2 regions of the Pseudoalteromonas sp. NCCP-2140 genome follow, and region 2 is predicted to be linked to the other one. Evidence: predicted binding sites of a transcription regulator. Region 2 holds the regulator's gene; the other holds the start of a gene.
What was found. Region 2 encodes FliA, which starts transcription of late flagellar genes. Its sites were predicted from a motif close to CTAAAGNTNNNNNNNNNNNNGCCGATA; they were not measured.
Positions count from the first base shown of each region.

Region 1 (11,048 bases), on a different contig from region 2:
TGTAACGTTAAAATACACTGCGATTGATTATTATGCCCCTTCAAGTATCGAGTTCCGTTACCGTTTAAGTGGCTTAGACAGTGACTGGCGTTATGCCAATACTCGTCGTGAGGCAATCTATACCAACTTACCACCGGGGTCGTTTTTATTCCAACTTGAAGCAAAGCGCCGTGGTGAAGATTGGCAAAAAGCACGTCGTACTGAGTACAGCTTTGTAGTGCCGCGCCGTTTTGATGAGACTATTTATTTTAGACTCTTAATTACTAGTAGCTTTATTTTACTGTTCTACCTTGTATTTTGGGTATTTAGAGCGCAAGAGAAACGTAAGCAATTAGCCCTTGAAAGCTTAGTAACAGAACGTACCGTAGAGCTTCGAGAAGCTAACGATAAGCTTAACCAAGTGAATTCACAGCTTAAGCTAGTAAGTCACTCAGATGAGCTTACAGGCCTACGTAGCCGACGCTTCTTGTTTGATCAGCTCCCTAAAGATATCGAACACTTCCAGCGTAACTCGCAATCATTGCAAGCGCAGGGTAAGTCACTCGTGCTATTGATAATTAACTTTGATAACTTTAGTCGCATTAATGATGCATATGGCCCGCTTGCTGGCGATAGCTGCTTACAGCAAATGGCGACTTTATTGAATAGCCGTACTCAAGGTTCTGACTATGTTGCACGCTGGAGTGGCGATGAGTTTTTACTCTTACTACGTGATTTCAAACGCACAGCGATAGACAATTATGTGGCCGATTTATGTGAAGCAATTGCAGCAAACCCATTTAGATTACCGAATGGAGAATCGACCACGATTACTGCATCTATTGGCTGGTCTTTCTATCCATTACCTTTACTGGGGGGCCAAGTTATTGGTTGGGAAACCTCAGTTAACCTTGCTGATATCGCACTGCATCAAGTTAAAAAGCGCGGTGGTGATGGTGTAGCAAACATTACCTTTGACGAGCAATTAGATGCCTTTGAATTCGAACAAAGCCACAATGTTGATCAGCAGCTTAGTGCACTACAAGCTAATGGCTTAGCCGATATTAAAATTTGGATGCGATAGGAGCGCCATACCGTGTTTCTGATAGGGCGCATCCTTAGCTATATTTTTATGGCTTTTAACTGTATTTATCGGTAGCTGTATAAGTATTCTGCAACCATTTCTGCGTTGGCAGGAACTGCAGTCTCAAAGCCATAGTAGCTGCCATATTTTGGACGAAGTGCATCCGTTGCTCGTTTTGCTATTTCACCGTACCAAGTTGGTAACATAATGGTGTGTGCATTTATCTTTGCGACATCAACCCCGTACCCAAAAGGTACTTCACCCATAGCTTTAGCTACCTCTTTTTTCAAATCAGCAATAAATTTTAGATGAAAAGCAAAGTCATCATGTGAGCCTATATTGCCATGTCCACCATTGAAAAAATCCCATTTTAATGCGTCTGCTGTTTTTAAGTTATGCTCTAGATATGTGAAGCGCTCTGAGCCTGCAAAATTCCAAAAAGGAGGTTGATCTGCATTCAGTAAATCAGGGGCATGGAGTACACGTTCATTCACTAAAAGCCAAGCTGAGTGATCATCAGTATGTGCGGCATGTTCGAAGCCATGAAGTTGAACTTCTAAGTCTTCGAACTTAAAAGTATCGTTTGGCCAGTTAAGTACTTTTGTTGGTTTCTTTATGTTACTTCCCAGTAATTCCATTTTCTTATTTGTTGCTTTTGATGCAATAATTTCAGGTTGTTCTTTTTGAGACTTTTTAAGTAACTTTAATAAATCATCTGCTGCTGAAATATGATCAGCATGGTCATGAGAATAGACAATTGCTGTTATAGGTTTATCGGTAATTGATCGAATAGATTTTAAAATTGGCTCTGCTCTTTGCTCTAATGGATCGAACAAAAGCACACCTTTATCACCGATATAAAAAATCGTGCCGTAGAACCCTGATTGATACCAATAAGTATTCTCTGTGATGCGCTGAAGGATATAAGGTGTTGTCATATTTAAGTTAAATAAATTTGCGACCTTTTCACCTGGAGCAAGAACTTTACTACTAGATTGTGGTACATAGTGAGCACCAACGGTTGAAGGAGCTTCAGCAACAGAACTCACTGCTGCTAAACTTGTAGATAATAAACTGAATAGAAATACTGATTTAGTAAAGCTATTTTTTATAGACATAATAGTCTCCGTTTGTTTTTAGTGTCCTAATTTTGTGCGATTGTATAGAGCGTTAATCTGTTGATAAACTGCATATTAGTTAATTAACTATTGCGCAACTTGAGATAATGGATCGAATAACAGCTGCAAAAGTATTTATTGAAATAACTGAGCAGGGTAGCTTTACAAAGGCTGCAGCTAAACTAAATATGTCAACAGCAATGGTAAGTCGCTACTTATCTGAATTAGAGCAATGGTTCGGTACACGATTAATGCATCGAACTACCCGCGTGATAAGTTTGACAGAAGCTGGAACTGCAACTTTACCAGCGTGTCGTAAGATGCTTATGGCTGTTGCTGAAGCAAAGAATTTAGTCATTGAACAAACGAAAAAAGCCAAAGGTGTTCTTAGGGTTGCGACGTCTGGCTCATTTGCGGACGCATACCTTGTTTCTGCCTTAGTTGAGTTTCAAAAGCTACATCCGGAAATAGAAATTAGTTTATCTGTTGGCCATACAATATCTAATCTAGTAGAGGATAGGATTGATTTAGCTGTAAGAGTTACTAATACACTCGATCCAACTATGATTGCTGTTCCTTTAACGTTATGTAATTCAGTTTTGTGTGCCGCGCCTGAATACCTTGAAAAATATGGAACGCCTACTTCTTTCGAGGAATTAAGTGAACATAGATGTGTTGCTCATTTTTCTGGCTCGCGCAAAAACTATCGCTTCATTAAAGGTGAAGATATTATAGAAGTGCCAGTAAAAAGGTACTTTGAAAGTAACGAAACTAATGTAATAACACGGGCTGTTTTGAGTGGGGCTGGAGTAGGAATGTTGCCTACATTTTATGTAGGAAAGCATCTTAAATCAGGCAAGCTCGTTAGGATATTACCCCAATTCCAGCCAGAACCCCTCGGTATTTATGCAATTTACCTGAGCCGTCATCACCAACCCTTGTCTTTAAGGTTACTTGTTGAATTTCTTAAATTGCAGTTTAAAGATGCAGCAGCACCTTGGGATCACGAGTTAGGAGTTATTCCCAGTAGGGTAGAGAACAAAAAGGAGCCTTAAGGCTCCTTTATAGTGAATGCTGTTTGGCTTAAGCCATGAACTTTTTGATGCTAGTTAAAATACCATTTGCATCTAGGCCCATTTCGGCGTGCATTTCATCTTGCGTACCATGCTTAATAAACTCATCTGGAATACCTAAGTTTAAGATAGTCACATCCGCTTTGATTGCAGCTAAGTATTCATTCACAGCAGAACCAGCACCGCCAGCAATGGCGTTGTCTTCTAGGGTAACAATGACATCATGGCTGCTGAGTAATTTACTGATAGCGTTAGTATCAAGAGGCTTGATAAAGCGCATATCAATGACTGTTGCGTTAAGCTCATCAGCGGCTACTTTGGCGTTCTCTAACAGCGTACCAAACGACAAGATGGCCACTTTATTACCTTGTTTGATATTACGCGCTTTACCGATTTCAATCGCGCTCATTGTTGATTCAACCTCACACGTGCCGGCACTACCACGTGGGTAACGAACAGCAACTGGTTGATTGCATTGGTAGCCAGTGTAAAGCATTTGGCGGCACTCGTTAGTGTCGCTAGGCGCCATGATAATCATATTAGGAATACAGCGCATAAAGCTTAAGTCATAGGCGCCTTGGTGAGTTTCACCATCAGCACCAACAATACCGGCACGGTCAATAGCAAATAAAACGGGTAAGTTTTGTAATGCTACATCGTGGATAAGTTGGTCGTACGCACGTTGTAAAAAGCTTGAATAAATAGCAACAACAGGCTTCAACCCTTCACAAGCAAGGCCAGCTGCAAGCGTTACAGCATGTTGCTCGGCAATTGCTACATCAAAGTATTGCGCTGGGTACTCTTTAGAAAAACGTACCATGCCTGAGCCTTCACGCATTGCAGGGGTAATTGCCATTAACTTGGTGTCTTGAGCCGCCATATCACATAACCAATCACCAAACACATTTGAGAATGTGGCAGCGCCTGGTTTTGATTTTGGTAATTTTGACATGCTCGGATCAAATTTTGGTACGCCATGGTAACCAATTGGATCCGCTTCAGCTGGTTTATAACCTTTGCCTTTTTGCGTTTTAATATGCAGTAACTGCGGGCCTTTAAGGTTACGCATATTACGTAAGGTATCAACCAACATATTTACATCATGACCATCAATTGGGCCGATGTAGTTTAGGCCTAATTCTTCAAAGAACGTGCCTGGAATGACCATACCTTTTAAGTGTTCTTCCATGCGGCTAGCAAGTTCTTTCACTGGCGGTAAACCTGAAAGCAGCTTTTTACTGCCTTCACGAATATTGGTGTAGAAACTACCAGATAAAATACGGGCAAAGTGATTGTTTAGTGCACCTACGTTTTCTGAAATCGACATTTCATTATCGTTTAAGATAATTAACACGTTAGGGTTTACATCACCCATGTGATTCATTGCTTCAAATGCCATACCCGCCGTAATTGCACCATCGCCAATAACCGCTACAGTTTTACGATCTTTACCTTCTTTTTCAGCGGCAATGGCCATGCCTAAGGCTGCTGAAATTGAGGTGCTCGAATGGCCTACACTGAAAGTGTCGTAAGGGCTTTCTTCACGGAATGGGAAAGGGTGCAAACCGTCTTTTTGACGAATAGTATGCATTTGGTCACGGCGACCCGTTAAGATTTTGTGCGGGTATGCTTGATGACCCACATCCCATACTAAACGATCTTCAGGAGTGTTATAAACATAATGCAGCGCAACGGTTAGTTCAACAGTGCCTAAACCTGATGCTAAATGACCACTACTTTGCGAAACCGAGTTAAGTAGGTATTCGCGTAACTCTTTACTAAACGCAGGTAACTTGTCTTGCGCTAAATCACGCAGTTGTGCTGGTTCGTCAACCAAACTTAATAATGGATACTTGCTACTATCAAGTGTCATGATTTTTTATACATCCTTCGCTAACCAGAGTGCATTATAGCCCATTGCCGCTCTGATTTTTTAGTTATTTTGTCTTTCTTTTTTTGGCATTAATAATTACGTTCAACGATATAGCTAGCAAGGCTCGCCAGCTCGTTGGTGTCGTAATCAATAGCCTCAAGAGCTTGATGAGCTTGAGCCAGTAAATCTTGTGCTTTTTGCTTTGCGCCAGCCATACCTAATAAAGCAGGGTAAGTTGCTTTATTAGCTGCAATATCTGAACCTTGTGGTTTACCCAATGTTTCAGTATCAGCTTCTACATCAAGGATATCGTCTTGTACCTGAAAAGCCAGTCCTATTGCTTGGCCAAATAGGTTTAATTGCGCGAGGGTATGTTCATCGCAATTTTTAGCACACAACGCACCAAGTGTAATTGCACAATTAAGTAATGCGCCTGTTTTTAGCTGGTGAATGCGCTCCAGCTGTTCAACAGTAATTTGTTTATCGGTCGCTTCGATATCCAGTGCTTGCCCACCTACCATACCCTCAATACCTGAGGCTTTGCTTAACGAGGCTATCATTTTTACTTGTTGCGTAGCTGAAACTGCAAATTGATGGTTAGCGATTAAATCAAATGCCAGTGTTTGTAATGCATCTCCGGCAAGTATGGCTTGCGCTTCCCCGTAAACAATATGACAGGTAGGACGGCCACGTCTTAAGTCATCATCATCCATGGCAGGTAGGTCATCATGGACTAATGAGTAGCTATGAATACACTCAATAGCAGCGGCAAGAATATCAAGATCGGCTTTATCTGCGCCCATCATTCGGCCAGTTGCATAAACAAGATAAGGACGTAAGCGCTTACCACCATTTAAAACACCATAATGAGTGGCTTCTTTGATGGTTTTTTCGGTATTAAGTGGTCGTTCGAAATAGCGATTTAAATGTGCTTCAACGTCTTCTCGAGCGCGTTGTAGTTGTTCTTTTAATTGCACTTAATTAGTCCAGGTTTGAATCAAAATTGCTAAGAGGCGCTTGGCTATCGTTGCCCATTAATATGGCAACCTTTTGTTCGGCTTGTTGTAACTTACCAGATGAAGCATTTGCCAACGCAATGCCGCGTTCAAACTGTTTGAGTGACTGCTCTAGGGACAGTTCACCTTGCTCCATTTGTGCAACAATTTGAGATAATTCATCCAGTGCTTCTTCAAAGCTTAAGTTTTCTGGTTTCTTTGTTGCCATTGTGGCCTCGATAGCTGTTAGAAAGTGAGGCCAATTTTAGGGGGAATGCTAAACTAGGTCAAAGAATGATGTGTTTTTTTACGCATAATCCATTTTCAATATGCTATTTTTACGGTTTTAGATACAGCTTAAACTTGTAGCTTAAAAATCTTACATTAAAATAAAATTAATTCATTTAATGATTTAAGTATTTCAACTGCTTGCCGATAAGCAGTTAATAATAAAAATTTGATACCTGAGGGTGTCGTGTAATTGTTCCTCTGGAGGGGTATGTGGATTTAGCAACCATAATAGGTATTCTTGGTGCCATAGGCTTAATTGCTATGTCGATGGTGTTAAGTAGTGACGGCCAAGTTGCAATGTTTTACAACACGCCTTCGGTGGTCATTGTATTTGGTGGTTCGATTTTTATCGTATTATCGAATTTCACTATGGGGCAATTTTTGGGCATAGGTAAAGTCGCTGCAAAAGCCTTTATGTTCAAAATCGAATCTCCAGAAGAGTTAATTGAAAAAGCAGTGGAATTAGCTGACTCAGCACGTAAAGGTGGTTTCTTAGCATTAGAAGAAGCCGAAATCCCCAACGGTTTTATGCGTAAAGGGGTCGATATGTTAGTGGATGGTCATGATGCTGATGTTGTTCGTGCCACCCTACAAAAAGATATTTCTCTTACTGCTAACCGTCATGAACTAGGGGCTGGGTTATTCAAATCACTTGCGGATATCGCTCCTGCGATGGGTATGATCGGTACGCTAATCGGTCTGGTTGCTATGTTATCAAACATGGATGACCCAAAAGCAATCGGCCCTGCTATGGCGGTTGCACTTTTAACTACTCTCTATGGTGCGTTCTTAGCAAACGTTGTTGCTATTCCAATTCAGGTAAAACTAGAGCTACGTAAAGACGAGGAAGCACTTAACCAGCGTTTGATTCTCGACGCGGTACTGGGTATTCAAGATGGTCAAAACCCGAAAGTAATAGAAGGTATCTTGAAAAACTACTTAGCCGAATCAAAACGTAAAGTTGATACCGAGGAGTAGGGTATGTCAGATCAAGAGTGCAAATGTCCACCTCCAGGTTTACCCGCCTGGATGGGAACCTTCGCAGATTTAATGTCATTATTAATGTGCTTCTTTGTACTCTTGCTTGCCTTCTCAGAAATGGACGTACTGAAGTTTAAGCAAATTGCCGGCTCTATGAAGTTTGCTTTCGGTGTACAAAATAAAATTGAAGTAAAAGATATTCCAAAAGGAACCTCGGTCATTGCTATGGAGTTTACTCCGGGTAAACCTGAACCCACTCCTATTGAGACAATTCAACAACAAACCGTAGAAATGACACAACAAATGCTTGAGTTTCAAGCTGGTGATGAAAGCTCTGCCGGTGGTCGACAAGAACAGCGCGGCAATAAACGTGGTGGTGAATCGCAAAGTACGGCGCAGCAACAAGCTTTAGAACAGTCAATTTCAGCAGCTGATCAAGAACAAACAAATGAACTTGTGAAGAAAATTGCCCAGCAACTAGAACAGCAAATTATGGATGGTGCGATTGAGCTTGAGTCATTAGGCCAGCAAATTATTATTCGCATTCGTGAGAATGGTTCATTCCCATCAGGGAGTGCTTTTTTACAGCCAAAATTTAAACCTATTATTCGTGATATTGCTACGCTGTTAAAAGATGTGCCGGGTGAAATAACCGTGTCAGGGCACACTGATGACTTCCAAGTATCGAATGAGCTTTATACTAACAACTGGGATTTATCATCAAAGCGTGCGGTGGCAGTTGCCAGTGAAATGGAAAAAGCGCCAGGTTTTGATAAGTCTCGTATGATGGTGGTAGGTCACGCAGAAACCAGACCCCTTGTACCGAATGTGACCGATGAAGACCGTAGGCGAAATCGTCGTGTTGAAATCTCTATCATGCAAGGCAAAGCACACGAATCTGACCCTATTGATGTAAGGCAATAAATCAATTAAAGTGAAACTTCATTAACACATGTAATGGAGTATAAAAATGAAAAAAGTTGATAAATATAGCTATATGCCTGGTAATGGTGATGGCGACGATGATGGTAAAACAGAATAAGGTTCGTTAATTTTGCCTGATTGGTTTGTATATACCATCTCAATTTTGAGTAATAGCTGGGTGTTCATTCTGAGCCCAGCTATTTTCGTTTTCTACCTCCGTAAAGATTGGCAGGCATTCCACTTCACCGTAATAACAGCATGTTTCTTTTTATACGGTACCTTAATTCATGGCACTTTACGTGAGTTTGATGACATCTATATCTGGCGCTATGTAGTTTGGGCTTTTAATGATATTGCTTGGATGGCAATCATTGCTTACTTAGGTATTAAAGATAAAGTCTACTTATGGCAAAGTGTTTTAGGGCAGTTGGTTGTGATAATGGCGCCCATTTTACAGTTGTTCCGTTTAGTTGACCGCCACCTTTGGGATTTGTCATACAGCACTTATATGTATAAGACCCTGCTACCGTTAATTAATATTGGTACTGTGGTCGTCTGTTACCTACCACTTATCTACCTTTTTACTCGACGAAGCCAGCAAGCTTAAGGCGTTTCTTCATTAAAAATCCTGTGTTAGACTACTGTTTATAAAAACAGTATTTAGTGTTGCGTTATGAAACTTTACATTGCCGAAAAACCATCCTTGGCGCGAGCCATTGCAGATGCACTGCCAAAACCACAAAAAAAGCATGATGGCTATATAGAACTAGGTAATGGTGATTGTGTCTCATGGTGTATTGGTCATTTGCTTGAACAAGCAGAACCTGATGACTACGATGCAAGTTTTAAAAAGTGGCGGTTTGAGCATTTACCTATCGTGCCTGAACAATGGCAATTAAAACCTAAAGCAAAAACGCGTAAACAACTTACTGTATTAAAAAAGCTCATTAAGCAGGCTAGTACAATAGTTCATGCTGGCGATCCTGATCGCGAAGGCCAGCTATTGGTTGATGAAGTGATCGAACAGGTTAAACTTAGCCAAGCCAAAAAACAGCAAATTCAACGACTCTTGATCAGCGACTTAAACTTAAGTGCAGTTAAAAAAGCGCTGAATAATTTAAAGTCGAATCGCGATTTTATTCCATTGAGTGTATCTGCTTTAGCTCGCTCACGTGCCGATTGGCTATTTGGCATGAATTTAACTCGCGCTTATACGCTTGCTGGGCAAAAAGCTGGGTTTGGCAATGTGTTATCTGTTGGGCGTGTTCAAACGCCTATTTTAGGTTTAGTCGTTAATCGTGATAATGAAATCGCTAATTTTGTAGCAAAACCTTTTTATGAAGTATTAGCTCATCTTGAAACTCAGCAGCAGCAAGCATTTTCTGCAAAGTGGCAGCCAAGTAAAGCATGTGAACCTTATCAAGATGAAGAAGGGCGAGTATTGCATAGAGGGCTTGCTGAAAATGTTGTGTCACGCATAACTAATCAACCGGCTAAAGTAGTTGAGCTTGAGCAAAAGCAAAAAAAGCAACAAGCGCCACTGCCTTATAACTTATCTGCTTTGCAAATTGATGCGGCAAAAGCGTTTTCTATGCCTGCACAAAAAGTGTTAGATACCTGTCAAAGCTTGTATGAGCGCCATAAGTTAATTACGTACCCTCGTTCAGATAATCGCTATTTACCAAAAGAGCATCATAAAGATGCAGCGAGGATTATTGCAGCCATCGCCAGTAATGAAGGTCAAGCAAGTGAAGCTTGCATGCAAGCTGATACCAGTAAGCGGAGTAAATGTTTTAATGACAGCAAGGTTGCAGCTCACCACGCTATTGTTCCTACCGAAAAACAGCTTCGCTCAGTATCATTAAATAGCGATGAACAAAAAATCTATCGCTTGATCTGTCGTCATTATTTAATTCAGTTTTATCCAGACTATATATTTAACGAAACTAAAGTAACGGTTGAAATTGCGGGTGGGCTTTTTAAAGCAGCTGCTAAGCAAGATGTTAGTTTAGGCTTTAAAACATTAATGGGCAAAACAGAGTTAAAAAATGAGCAAACCTTACCTGCACTTGAAAAAGGTCAGCCACTGCATTGCAATCAAGGTGAAGTGGTAGACAAAATGACGACACCGCCAGCGCATTTTACTGATGCTACCTTATTGAGTGCTATGACAGGCATCAGCCGCTATGTGAAAGACCCAGAAATTAAAAAGATCCTCAAAGAAACCGACGGCTTAGGCACTGAGGCTACACGGGCTGGTATTCTTGAGCTTTTATTTAAACGCCGCTTTTTAGAGCGTCAGGGTAAAAACATTCTAGCTACCGCAACAGGCAAAGCTCTTATAAGTACATTACCAGAGCAGCTTGCTAGCCCTGACTTAACAGCTAAGTGGGAAGCATCGTTAGGGAATATAGCTGAGCAACACATGAGTTATCAGCAATTTTTAACGCCATTGTTGGCAGAGTTACATGCTTTAGTTGAGCAAGCTAAGCAGTGCGACAGCCAAGTCTTTGCTCAGTTGCCAAAAACGCCGCAAAAGCGACGTTTTAAAAGAAAGGCTAAACCCAGAGCTAAGTCAGCCTAAACTATTTATTTTTTGTTGAATAGGGCAACCGCAGCATTACTCATCGCTGTAATCCCAGTAGGAAGCGCCTTCTTGTAATCAGGTGCAAACTTACTTGAGTGTAATGAAGGTAATGTTGCGCCAGATTGCATTGCTGCATCATATTG
Region 1 covers NZ_BRCZ01000013.1:63,703-74,750, forward strand. The annotation lists gene NFU46_RS18335 (ligand-binding sensor domain-containing diguanylate cyclase) at 1-1,063, shown strand, start outside; gene NFU46_RS18340 (MBL fold metallo-hydrolase) at 1,129-2,181, opposite strand; gene NFU46_RS18345 (LysR family transcriptional regulator) at 2,289-3,236, shown strand; gene dxs (1-deoxy-D-xylulose-5-phosphate synthase) at 3,265-5,127, opposite strand; gene ispA ((2E,6E)-farnesyl diphosphate synthase) at 5,217-6,104, opposite strand; gene xseB (exodeoxyribonuclease VII small subunit) at 6,109-6,351, opposite strand; gene pomA (flagellar motor protein PomA) at 6,624-7,391, shown strand; gene NFU46_RS18370 (flagellar motor protein MotB) at 7,395-8,318, shown strand; gene NFU46_RS18375 (hypothetical protein) at 8,449-8,925, shown strand; gene NFU46_RS18380 (DNA topoisomerase III) at 8,992-10,902, shown strand; gene NFU46_RS18385 (M20 family metallopeptidase) at 10,908-11,048, opposite strand, start outside.
Region 1: a site for FliA is predicted at 6,534-6,560, ahead of pomA (flagellar motor protein PomA). Genes of this name have one in related genera too.

Region 2 (11,048 bases):
AATGCTTACACGTGCGCTGTATCACACCACCGATGTGGGCAATCAAATACCCGATCAGCTATTCACTGCCGTTGCGCAAGTTCTGGCTTATGTCTTCCAGTTAAAACGCTTCCAAAAAGGGCGCGGTAAACGTCCTGTACCACTCAATAAAAAGCTCCCAATACCCGATGCCTACAAATACTAAACAGTAAATTTGTAACTTGGAATAGTTATTGCAAATTCCGTGTAGTGTCAATTTTTTGAAATTGTTGAATTATGGAATTTAAAGCGGTATTACAACAACTTAACAGAGATAAAAAAGAGTATGCGAAGGGTATCGGCACGCCGTTAATGGTACTTGCTGCGCTGGGCATGGTGATTTTACCCCTGCCACCATTTCTTTTAGATATTCTATTTTCGTTTAATATCGCGTTAGCACTGGTGGTGTTACTAGTTACTGTTTACACCATGAAACCACTTGAATTTGGTATGTTCCCTGCGGTTCTACTAATTGCAACCATCATGCGCTTAGCACTGAATGTCGCCAGTACCCGTGTGGTATTGCTAGAAGGTCATAACGGTGGAGATGCAGCCGGTAAAGTTATCGAGGCCTTTGGCTCGGTGGTTATCGGCGGTAACTATGCAGTTGGTTTAGTGGTCTTCTTAATTTTAATCATTATTAACTTTGTGGTTATCACCAAAGGTGCTGGCCGTATTTCTGAAGTATCAGCTCGCTTTACTCTTGATGCAATGCCAGGTAAACAAATGGCGATTGATGCTGACTTAAACGCCGGTTTCATCAGTGCAGAACAAGCCCGTGAACGTCGTGAAGAAGTTACTCGTGAAGCCGATTTCTATGGTTCAATGGATGGTGCAAGTAAGTTCGTAAAAGGCGATGCGATAGCGGGTATCGTTATTCTAGTGATTAATATCGTTGGTGGTTTATTTGTTGGTATGATCCAACATGATTTATCGTTCAGCCGTGCGATGGAAGTGTACACTTTGCTAACAATTGGTGATGGTCTAGTTGCACAGCTACCTTCACTATTACTGTCAATCGGTACCGCAATCGTTGTTACCCGTCAAAATGAATCGCACAACATGGGCGATCAAGTTAAGACACAGCTAGGTAACGAAAAATCACTTTATATCGCATCGGGTATTTTGATCATCATGGGTCTTGTGCCGGGTATGCCGCATATTGCATTTTTAAGCTTAGGTGCATTACTGGGTTACCTTGCTTATTTCACACAACAACAAAAAGCCAAAGCAGAAGCCGAAAAAGCAGAGCAAGAAGCAAATGGTGGTGCACCAGGTACAGGTGTTGCCAACAAACAAGAACAAAAAGAACTGGGTTGGGATGATGTTCAGCAAGTTGATGTTATTGGTTTAGAAGTGGGTTATCGCTTAATTCCACTTGTTGACCAATCTCAAGGTGGTGAACTGTTAAATCGTATTAAAGGTGTGCGTAAGAAACTTTCTCAAGAACTTGGCTTCTTGGTGCCTCCTGTGCACATTCGCGATAACTTAGAGCTCGACCCTAACGCTTACAGAATTACTATGATGGGTGTTTCAAGCGGTGAGGGTGAGCTTAAGCATGGTGATGAGTTAGCGATTAACCCAGGCCAAGTATTTGGCCCAATCAAAGGGGTTGCCACAAAAGACCCAGCATTTGGATTAGATGCGGTTTGGATCAAACCAGATCAAAAAGATGAAGCACAATCACTTGGCTATACCGTGGTTGATTCTGCAACTGTGGTTGCAACTCATATCAGCCAGTTACTCACTAACAGTGCTGCTTTACTACTTGGTCATGAAGAAGTACAAAACTTACTAGATATGTTAGCGAAGAGTCATCCACGTCTTGTTGAAGGGCTGGTTCCTGACGTATTACCACTTACTACTATCGTAAAAGTGCTACAAAACTTACTCAATGAAGGGGTGGCAATTCGCGATATGCGCTCGATTGTTCAAACCCTTGTTGAGTATGGCCCACGTAGCCAAGACCCAGATGTACTAACGGCTGCAGTGCGAATTTCACTGCGCAGACTAATCGTTCAAGACGCTGTTGGTATGTCTTCTGAGATCCCTGTCATAACCTTGGCGCCTGAGTTGGAACAGATGTTGCATCAGTCACTTCAGAATGCAGGTGACGAAGGTGCCGGAATAGAGCCAAGCCTTGCAGAGCGACTTCAACAATCATTGAATGAAGCGCATCAAAACCAAGAAATGGCCGGTGAACCTTCGATACTGTTAACGTCAGGAATGTTAAGAACTGTGTTATCTCGCTTCGTTAAGTACACCATCCCAGGTTTAAGGGTGATGTCTTACCAAGAGGTACCAGACGAAAGACAGATTAAGATTGTCAGCTCAGTAGGCCAACAATAGGATAGTAAAGGGGTTGAACCATGAAAATTAAACGTTTTTTTGCTAAAGATATGCGCACAGCACTGAAAGAAGTGAAAGATGAACTAGGTGTTGATGCGGTTATTATGTCGAACAAAAAGCTTGCTAACGGCGTTGAAATCGTTGCAGCTGTTGATTACGACAAAGCAGCCCCGAAAGCCGAAGCTAAACCAGCCGTGGCACAATCAGCACCTGCTCCACAGCATAACTTTGTTAAACCTGAGCCAATGCGTGCTAAACCTGAGCCGCAAGCGAAAGTTGCTGATAGCCTACAAGCGTTACTTGAGCGTCAAGCCCCACGCCCTCGTTCGCCAGAGCTTGCGTCAATGTTTAGTCAATCTGGTATTGATACGAGTGAACACTATCAACCAAAAGAGCCAAGCTTTGAGCAGCAACAGCCTGAATATAAGCAAGCTCCTCGTTATCAACAGCAAGCAGCACCTCGTGTACAAACTCAAGCACATAGCTTAGGTTTTGATGACGACTTAGATTCTGGTTTTGATGATTTAGATTCACTAGCCGAGCACAAAAACTCAGCACCTGCGAATCAATCAGAAATGACGACCATGCGCGAAGAAATGAATGCGATTCGTCAATTACTTGAACACCAAGTATCTGGCCTAATGCAACAAGATATGGCGCGCCGCGATCCGACTCGTGCATGTATGATTGACCGCTTAGCAGGTATGGGCATTGAACGTGATGTTGCTGAGCAAATGGCGTGTTTCATTCCTGACGATGTATCACGTCAACAAGCGTGGCAAGCACTTCTGCAAATGGTTGAAAACCAAATGCATACAACGAATAACGAAATCCTGCGTCAAGGTGGTGTATTCGCATTAGTGGGTCCAACAGGCGTTGGTAAAACAACCACAGTTGCAAAATTAGCTGCACTGGGTGCACAAAAATATGGTGCTGATAAAGTGGCGTTGATCACCACTGATACCTACAGAATTGGTGCCTACGAACAATTGGCTACTTATGGTCGTATTATTGGCTGTGGTGTTAAGCAGGTAAAAGATGCGAATGAATTAGCTGAAGTGTTATACCATTTACGTAATAAGCGTCTAGTATTAATAGACACAGCGGGTATGAGCCAACGTGATTTACGTTTAACTGAGCAGTTAAATACCCTAATGCGTAATCAGCGTGTTGATATTCGTAGTTATTTAGTATTAAGTGCTACAGCACAGATAAATGTGTTGCAAGAAACCGTAAGACACTTTAAAAAGGTTCACCTAAGTGGCTGTATCTTCACTAAATTGGATGAATCTTTAAGTTTAGGTGAGATTATTAGCATAGCGATTCAAAATCGCCTGCCAATAGGGTATCTTACTAACGGTCAGCGCGTTCCTGAGGATATTCGCGTAGCGAATGCTGAAAAACTAGTGAAAAAAGCTGAACAATTGTATTTAAAACGAGCAAAAGCACAACATTCAAGACGTCAAGCAGTAGCGTCGAACACAGTAGGGATGTATGATTAACACAGTATTAGATCAAGCAAGCGGCCTGCGCAAAATGAATCAAAATAATAATAGTGGCGTTAAAGTTATCGCTGTTACTGGCGGTAAAGGTGGAGTGGGTAAAACCAACGTTTCACTCAATACCGCAATCGCATTAGGTCAGCAAGGAAATCGTGTATTAGTATTAGATGCCGATTTAGGTTTGGCAAACTGTGACGTAATGCTTGGCCTTCGTGTTGAACGTAATTTATCTCATGTTTTGTCAGGCGAGTGTGAGCTTGACGAAATTCTTGTTGAAGGCCCTGCGGGCATCAAAATTGTACCAGCGACGTCTGGTTCACAAAGTATGGTTGAATTAACGCCATCTGAGCATGCAGGGCTTATTCGCGCTTTTAGCGAGTTAAACACCGAGTTTGATATATTAATTGTTGATACCGCCGCAGGTATTTCTGACATGGTATTAAGCTTTTCTCGTGCAGCCCAAGACGTTGTTGTGGTTGTATGCGATGAACCTACCTCAATTACTGATGCTTACGCACTAATTAAAGTGCTTAGCCGTGAGCATGGCGTATATAAATTTAAAATTGTTGCCAATATGGTGCGCAGTTTGCGTGAAGGGCAAGAATTATTTGCTAAACTTTCAAAAGTAACGGATCGTTTTTTAGATGTTTCAATGGAGTTGGTAGCAACCATTCCTTATGACGAGAACATGCGTAAATCTACGCGACGTCAAAAGGTGATTGTTGAATTATTCCCGAACTCTCCGGCAGCGGTGGCGTTTAAAACATTAGCAACAAAAGCAGTTAAGTGGCCGATCCCTAATCAACCGTCTGGCCATTTAGAATTTTTTATTGAAAAACTAGTAAACGGCTAACTATGACAACATCGGTGAATAAAGCGATGGGATATCAATCAGCACAGAATTTAAATGCGATTGTCGAAAAACATGCCTCTTTAGTCAAAAAAGTGGCATGCCATCTAATTGCTCGTTTACCTGCCAGTGTGCAACTCGATGATTTAATTCAATCAGGCATGATAGGCCTAATTGAAGCGTCAAAAAACTTTGATGCTAGCAAAGGTGCTAGTTTCGAAACCTTCGCTGGAATTCGTATTCGTGGTGCGATGTTAGACGAAATTCGTAGAGGTGACTGGGCGCCACGCTCTGTTCACCGAAATGCCCGCCTTGTGGCTGAAACCATTGCCGAATTAGAAAGCTCTTTAAATCGTGAGCCCAAAGATACTGAAGTCGCTGAAAAACTTGATATTACGCTAGATGAGTACCATCATATTCTACATGATGTAAATTCGAGTAAAGTATTAGGTATTGAAGATTTAGGTGTAGATGAAGACGTTATCACACCAGTAGGTCAGGATTTAGGACTAGACAAACCGTTTAATAACGTTAAAAATGAGCGGTTTAACCAGTCTCTATTAACGGCTATCCAATCGTTACCAGAAAGAGATGCTCTCGTTTTGTCTTTGTACTACAACGACGAAATGAACTTAAAAGAAATAGGACACATACTCGATGTTAGCGAGTCGCGTGTGAGTCAAATACATGGTCAGGCGATGATTAAGCTCAAAGCAAAAATCAATGACTGGATTAATTAGTAGTAAGTAAATAAAGGTTCAAACCTCACCGGAGGATGTTTTGGATAAAAACATGAAAATTCTTGTTGTTGATGATTTTTCTACAATGAGACGTATCATTAAAAATCTATTAAGGGATTTAGGTTTTACCAATGTGCAGGAAGCTGACGACGGTTCAACAGCATTGCCAATGCTACAAAATCAAGAATTTGATTTTGTTGTAACAGATTGGAACATGCCTGGTATGCAAGGTATTGATTTGTTACGTGCAATTCGTGCTGATGATAGCCTTAAGCATATTCCTGTTTTAATGGTGACAGCTGAAGCGAAAAAAGAACAAATTGTTGCTGCTGCTCAAGCAGGTGTAAATGGCTATATCGTTAAACCATTCACTGCTGCGACACTTAAAACCAAATTGGAAAAAGTGTTTGAACGTCTAGGTTAATCTAAGGGGAGAGGCTTATGTCAGCACTTGCTGCGCCTCAAATAAGTTTAGAGCAAGCTCGTCAACTTGTTGAGTATCTTGAAAATGGTGAACAAGAAAAAGCGGATAAGCTCATTCTTGACGCTGCATCAAAAGAACAATCAGAGTTGTTTGCTGAAGTCGGCAAATTGACGCGTCAGCTTCATGAAGCATTAAAAAACTTTGATCTAGATACTCGTCTCACTGATTTAACTACCGACGCGATCCCAGACGCTAAGCAGCGCTTAAATTATGTTATGGAAATGACAGAAAGCGCCGCCAATAAAACCATGGATGCGGTTGAAGCAAGTTTACCTATAGCGCAACAACTTGCTGATGAAATTGCCGCAATCAAACCTACGTGGGATCGTTTAATGAACCGAGAAATTGAACTCGGTGAATTTAAATCGTTATGTCATAGCTTAGATAAGTTCATGAATAACTCGCATACCAAAACCGATGAGCTCCAAGGTTTGATGACTAATGTGCTGATGGCGCAGGATTATCAGGATTTAACCGGACAAGTTATTCGCCGTGTTATTGAGTTAGTGCGAGAGGTAGAAGACAGTTTAATTAATCTCTTAACTGTGTTTGGCAGTCAAGAAGATGGTCATCAACAACAAGAAAAACAGGCCATAGAAAAAGCACCTGCAACAAGTGACACACTAGCAGGTCCTGAAGGGCCAATTATTGATAAAGAGTCTCGCGATGATGTTGTCTCAGGACAAGATGAAGTCGATGATCTATTATCAAGTCTGGGCTTCTAAGAGGAGAGTAGCTGCATGAGCTTTGAAGTCGATGAAGATATATTACAGGATTTCCTTGTTGAAGCAGGAGAAATCTTAGAGCTTTTGTCAGAGCAATTAGTTGAGCTTGAAAACAACCCAGAAGACAAAGATCTATTAAACGCCATTTTTAGAGGCTTCCATACTGTTAAAGGTGGTGCAGGCTTCTTAAGCATGACTGAGCTTGTAGATGCGTGTCATGGTGCAGAGAATGTTTTCGATTTATTACGCCAAGGTCTGCGCAGTGTAACACCAGAACTAATGGACGTAATTTTACAGGCTCTCGACACTATCAACGAAATGTTCGCTACGATTCAAAATCGCGAACAGCCAGAGCCTGCAGACCCAGCCCTATTAGAAGTCCTTCATAAATTAAGTCAGCCACCGACTGCAGAAGAGCTTGCAGGTGAAGATTTATCTGTAGCAGACGATGTTGCAGTTGCACCTGAAGAACCCGCAGTTGAAGAGCCAGTTGTTGATACGCCTGAAGTCACAGCAGAAACAACAATAGACAACATCGATGAAGATGACCCATTTGCGTTCGATATGTTATTTGATGGCGGCGGTCTTGCAGATAGCAGCGCTGAGTCACAAAATATTGACGAAATCACCGAAGACGAATTTGAAAGCCTACTAGATGAACTTCATGGTAAAGGCCAAGGCCCAGCAGCACCTGCTGCAGATACTGTAAGCAATGACAGTGACGATATTACTGATGATGAATTTGACAGCTTATTAGACGAACTGCATGGGGTTGGTAACTTTGGTGAAGTAAAACAAGATACTCCTGCTCAGCCTGAAGCTACAAAGCCTGCACAGGCTGCTCCTCAGGCGTCTGCAGCAGAACCTGCAAGCAATGACTCAGACGATGAAATTAGCGATGACGAGTTTGAAGCACTGCTTGATGAATTACATGGTAAAGGTACTGCTCCTCAGTCTTTAGAAACGACTGCGCCAGAAAAAGCGCCTGAACCACCAAAAGCAGAACCTGCAAAACCAGCACAGCCTGCAGTATCAAAACCGGCACCTGCGCCTAAACCTGCTGCCGCAGCGCCTAAACCGGCTCCAGCACCTGCAAAAGCACCAGAAAAATCGCCTGCTGCTTCTGCTGCACCGAAAAAAGCGCCACCACCACAGGCAGAAACAACGGTACGTGTTGATACTAAACGTCTCGATGAAATCATGAACATGGTGGGTGAGCTGGTATTGGTCCGAAACCGCTTAGTGAGCCTTGCTAATAACAGCAATAGCGAGTCAATGGGTAAAGCCATCTCTAACCTAGATGTGGTAACCGCAGACTTGCAAGGCGCGGTGATGAAAACCCGGATGCAGCCAATTAAGAAAGTATTTGGCCGTTTCCCACGGGTTGTTCGTGACTTAGCCCGTAGCTTGAAAAAAGATATTAACCTGCAGCTAGTTGGTGAAGAAACCGATTTAGATAAAAACCTTGTTGAAGCACTTGCTGATCCATTGGTGCACTTAGTGCGTAACTCTGTTGACCATGGTATTGAAATGCCAGACGTGCGTGAAGCCGCAGGTAAACCACGTACAGGTACCGTAACGCTTTCGGCATCACAAGAAGGTGATCACATCCTACTAACCATTCGTGATGATGGTGCGGGTATGGATGCTGAGAAACTGAAAAAAATCGCAATTAGCAAAGGTGTGATTGATCACGACCAAGCAAGTCGCTTGTCGGATACCGAAGCGTACAACTTAATCTTTGCACCAGGTTTCTCAACCAAAGAAGAAATCTCTGACATCTCAGGCCGTGGTGTCGGCATGGATGTTGTTAAAACTAAAATCACTCAGTTAAATGGCTCGGTTAATATACAGTCTGAGCTGGGTGTAGGTACTGCACTTGAAATCAAGGTGCCATTAACACTTGCTATCTTACCGACCTTAATGGTTATTGTGGGTGAGCAAACCTTCGCATTACCACTTGCTGGTGTTAGCGAAATTTTCCACCTTGATTTAACTAAAACTAACGTAGTTGATGGCCAACTGACAATTATTGTACGTGAAAAAGCGATCCCGCTTTTCTATTTACAACATTGGTTAGTAAAAGGTGCTAACCGCCAAGAGCGTAAAGCAGAAGGTCACGTGGTTATTGTACAAATAGGTACTAAGCAAGTGGGCTTTGTTGTTGACTCGTTAATTGGTCAAGAGGAAGTTGTTATTAAACCTTTAGATGCCTTATTACAAGGCACACCAGGTATGGCAGGTGCGACAATTACTTCTGATGGTGGGATTGCACTGATCCTCGACGTACCTAGCATGCTTAAACACTACGTTGGCTAATAATAAATAATAAAGTGCAGTATTTAGCTGCACTTTGAATGATATAAAACAAGAGAGTGCCAATGGCAGTCAAAGTATTAGTTGTTGATGATTCAAGCTTTTTTCGCCGTCGTGTCAGCGAAATTTTAGAGCAAGACAGCAATATTCAAGTGATAGGTTTTGCCGTAAACGGTCGTGAAGCGGTAGATAAAGCCCGTGAACTAAAACCTGATGTAATTACTATGGATGTTGAAATGCCGGTTCTTGATGGCATTAGTGCCGTAAAAGAAATAATGGCAGCAACACCAACTCCTATTTTAATGTTCTCATCACTCACTCGTGATGGTGCAACCGCAACCCTAGATGCACTGGATGCTGGGGCGTTAGATTTTTTACCGAAAAAATTTGAAGACATTGCACGCAACAATGAAGATGCAATCGCACTTTTGCAAAATAAAGTAAAAGAAATTGGTCGCCGTCGCCTTTCTCGTTTTTCGCGCCCAGCACCTATTTCGCGACCAACTCCGGCTCCTGCACCAAGGAGCAGTAGCACTGCAAATACGAGTAGCGGTATTGTTCAGCCAGATCGCAGCTTTAGCCGTCCTGCTCCTGCTAGTTCGCCAGCTGCATCGTCTTCGAGTACGAGTAATATTCGCGCTTCGGGCAAGCAATATCAGTTAGTTGCTATTGGCACATCAACCGGTGGGCCTGTAGCGCTACAAACAATTTTAACTCAGCTGCCAGCTAACTTTCCGCATCCTATTTTGCTTATTCAGCATATGCCAGCTGCGTTTACACCTGCTTTTGCTGCACGCCTTAATGGCTTATGCAGAATCAATGTGAAAGAAGCGCAAAATGGTGACCGTTTAGTGCCTGGTACCGCTTATTTAGCGCCAGGTGGTCAACAAATGCTAATAGAAGGACGAGGCGGCTCTCGCACACTGCGTGTGTTTGAAGACGACAGTCCGCGTATTACTTATAAACCGAGCGTTGACGTGACCTTTGCTAGTGCTGCAAAAACCTTTGGTGGTGATGTGCTAGCTGTAGTTTTAACGGGCATGGGCGCAGATGGCCGTGATGGTGCGCGTATGCTTAAGCAAGTCGGTGCTACTATTTGGGCGCAAGATGAAAAAACCAGTGTGGTGTATGGTATGCCACAAGCTGTTGCAAATGCGGGGCTGGCGAGCGAGAGCTTAGCACTCACTGATGTTGCAGCTCGCCTAACGCGTGAGACTGGCTGTGGATAAGCTATCTTTTCTTGGCTTAATTGTCGCGATAAGTGCCATCGCCTTTGGTTATGCATTAGAGGGCGGGGTTGTTTCTGCACTGTTTAATGGTCCTGCGCTTATCATCGTACTCGGTGGTACGCTTGGGGCTGTGATGCTTCAAACCCCTGCAAGTGTTTTTACTAAAACACTGAAGATCAGTCATTGGGTGTTCTTTCCGCCGTATCACGATATTGATGCAGCCATTGAACAAGTAAAGCGTTGGTCACACAAAGCACGCCAAGAAGGATACTTAGCCCTTGAGTCTGATGCGCTGTCGCATTCAGACCCGTATGCGGCAAAGGGGTTGAGTCTACTTGTTGATGGGATTGATGAGCGAAAGCTTAGAGATACCCTTGAAATTGATTTAATGCTTGAACGCGAACGCTTACTTGAGGTAAGCCGAGTTTACGAAGCCATGGGCGGTTATAGCCCTACAATTGGTATTCTAGGTGCGGTACTCGGGTTGATTCAGGCTATGCAATTTATCACCGATCCTGAAAAACTAGGTGCCGGTGTCGCTACTGCGTTTATCGCTACTATTTACGGTGTTGGTTTAGCTAACTTATTATTCTTGCCGATGGCGAATAAACTTAAGCAACAAGTTGAGCAAAAAATGCTGTATCATGAACTACTTGCTGAAGGCATTATTGCTATTTCGCAAGGTGAAAGCCCACTAAATATCGAACTAAAACTTGAGGCGTACCGTGTAGAGCGCCCAAGCTTAGTTGACGAGTAATTTATTATGATGCGCCGTCGTCTGCGTCATAACACGTCAAAAAACCAACATACTGAACGCTGGCTTGTCTCTTATGCC
Region 2 covers NZ_BRCZ01000002.1:225,647-236,694, forward strand. The annotation lists gene flhB (flagellar biosynthesis protein FlhB) at 1-184, shown strand, start outside; gene flhA (flagellar biosynthesis protein FlhA) at 256-2,367, shown strand; gene flhF (flagellar biosynthesis protein FlhF) at 2,388-3,869, shown strand; gene NFU46_RS04985 (MinD/ParA family protein) at 3,862-4,722, shown strand; gene NFU46_RS04990 (RNA polymerase sigma factor FliA) at 4,749-5,459, shown strand; gene cheY (chemotaxis response regulator CheY) at 5,500-5,883, shown strand; gene NFU46_RS05000 (protein phosphatase CheZ) at 5,901-6,668, shown strand; gene NFU46_RS05005 (chemotaxis protein CheA) at 6,684-8,987, shown strand; gene NFU46_RS05010 (chemotaxis response regulator protein-glutamate methylesterase) at 9,050-10,213, shown strand; gene NFU46_RS05015 (flagellar motor protein) at 10,206-10,970, shown strand; gene NFU46_RS05020 (flagellar motor protein MotB) at 10,977-11,048, shown strand, end outside.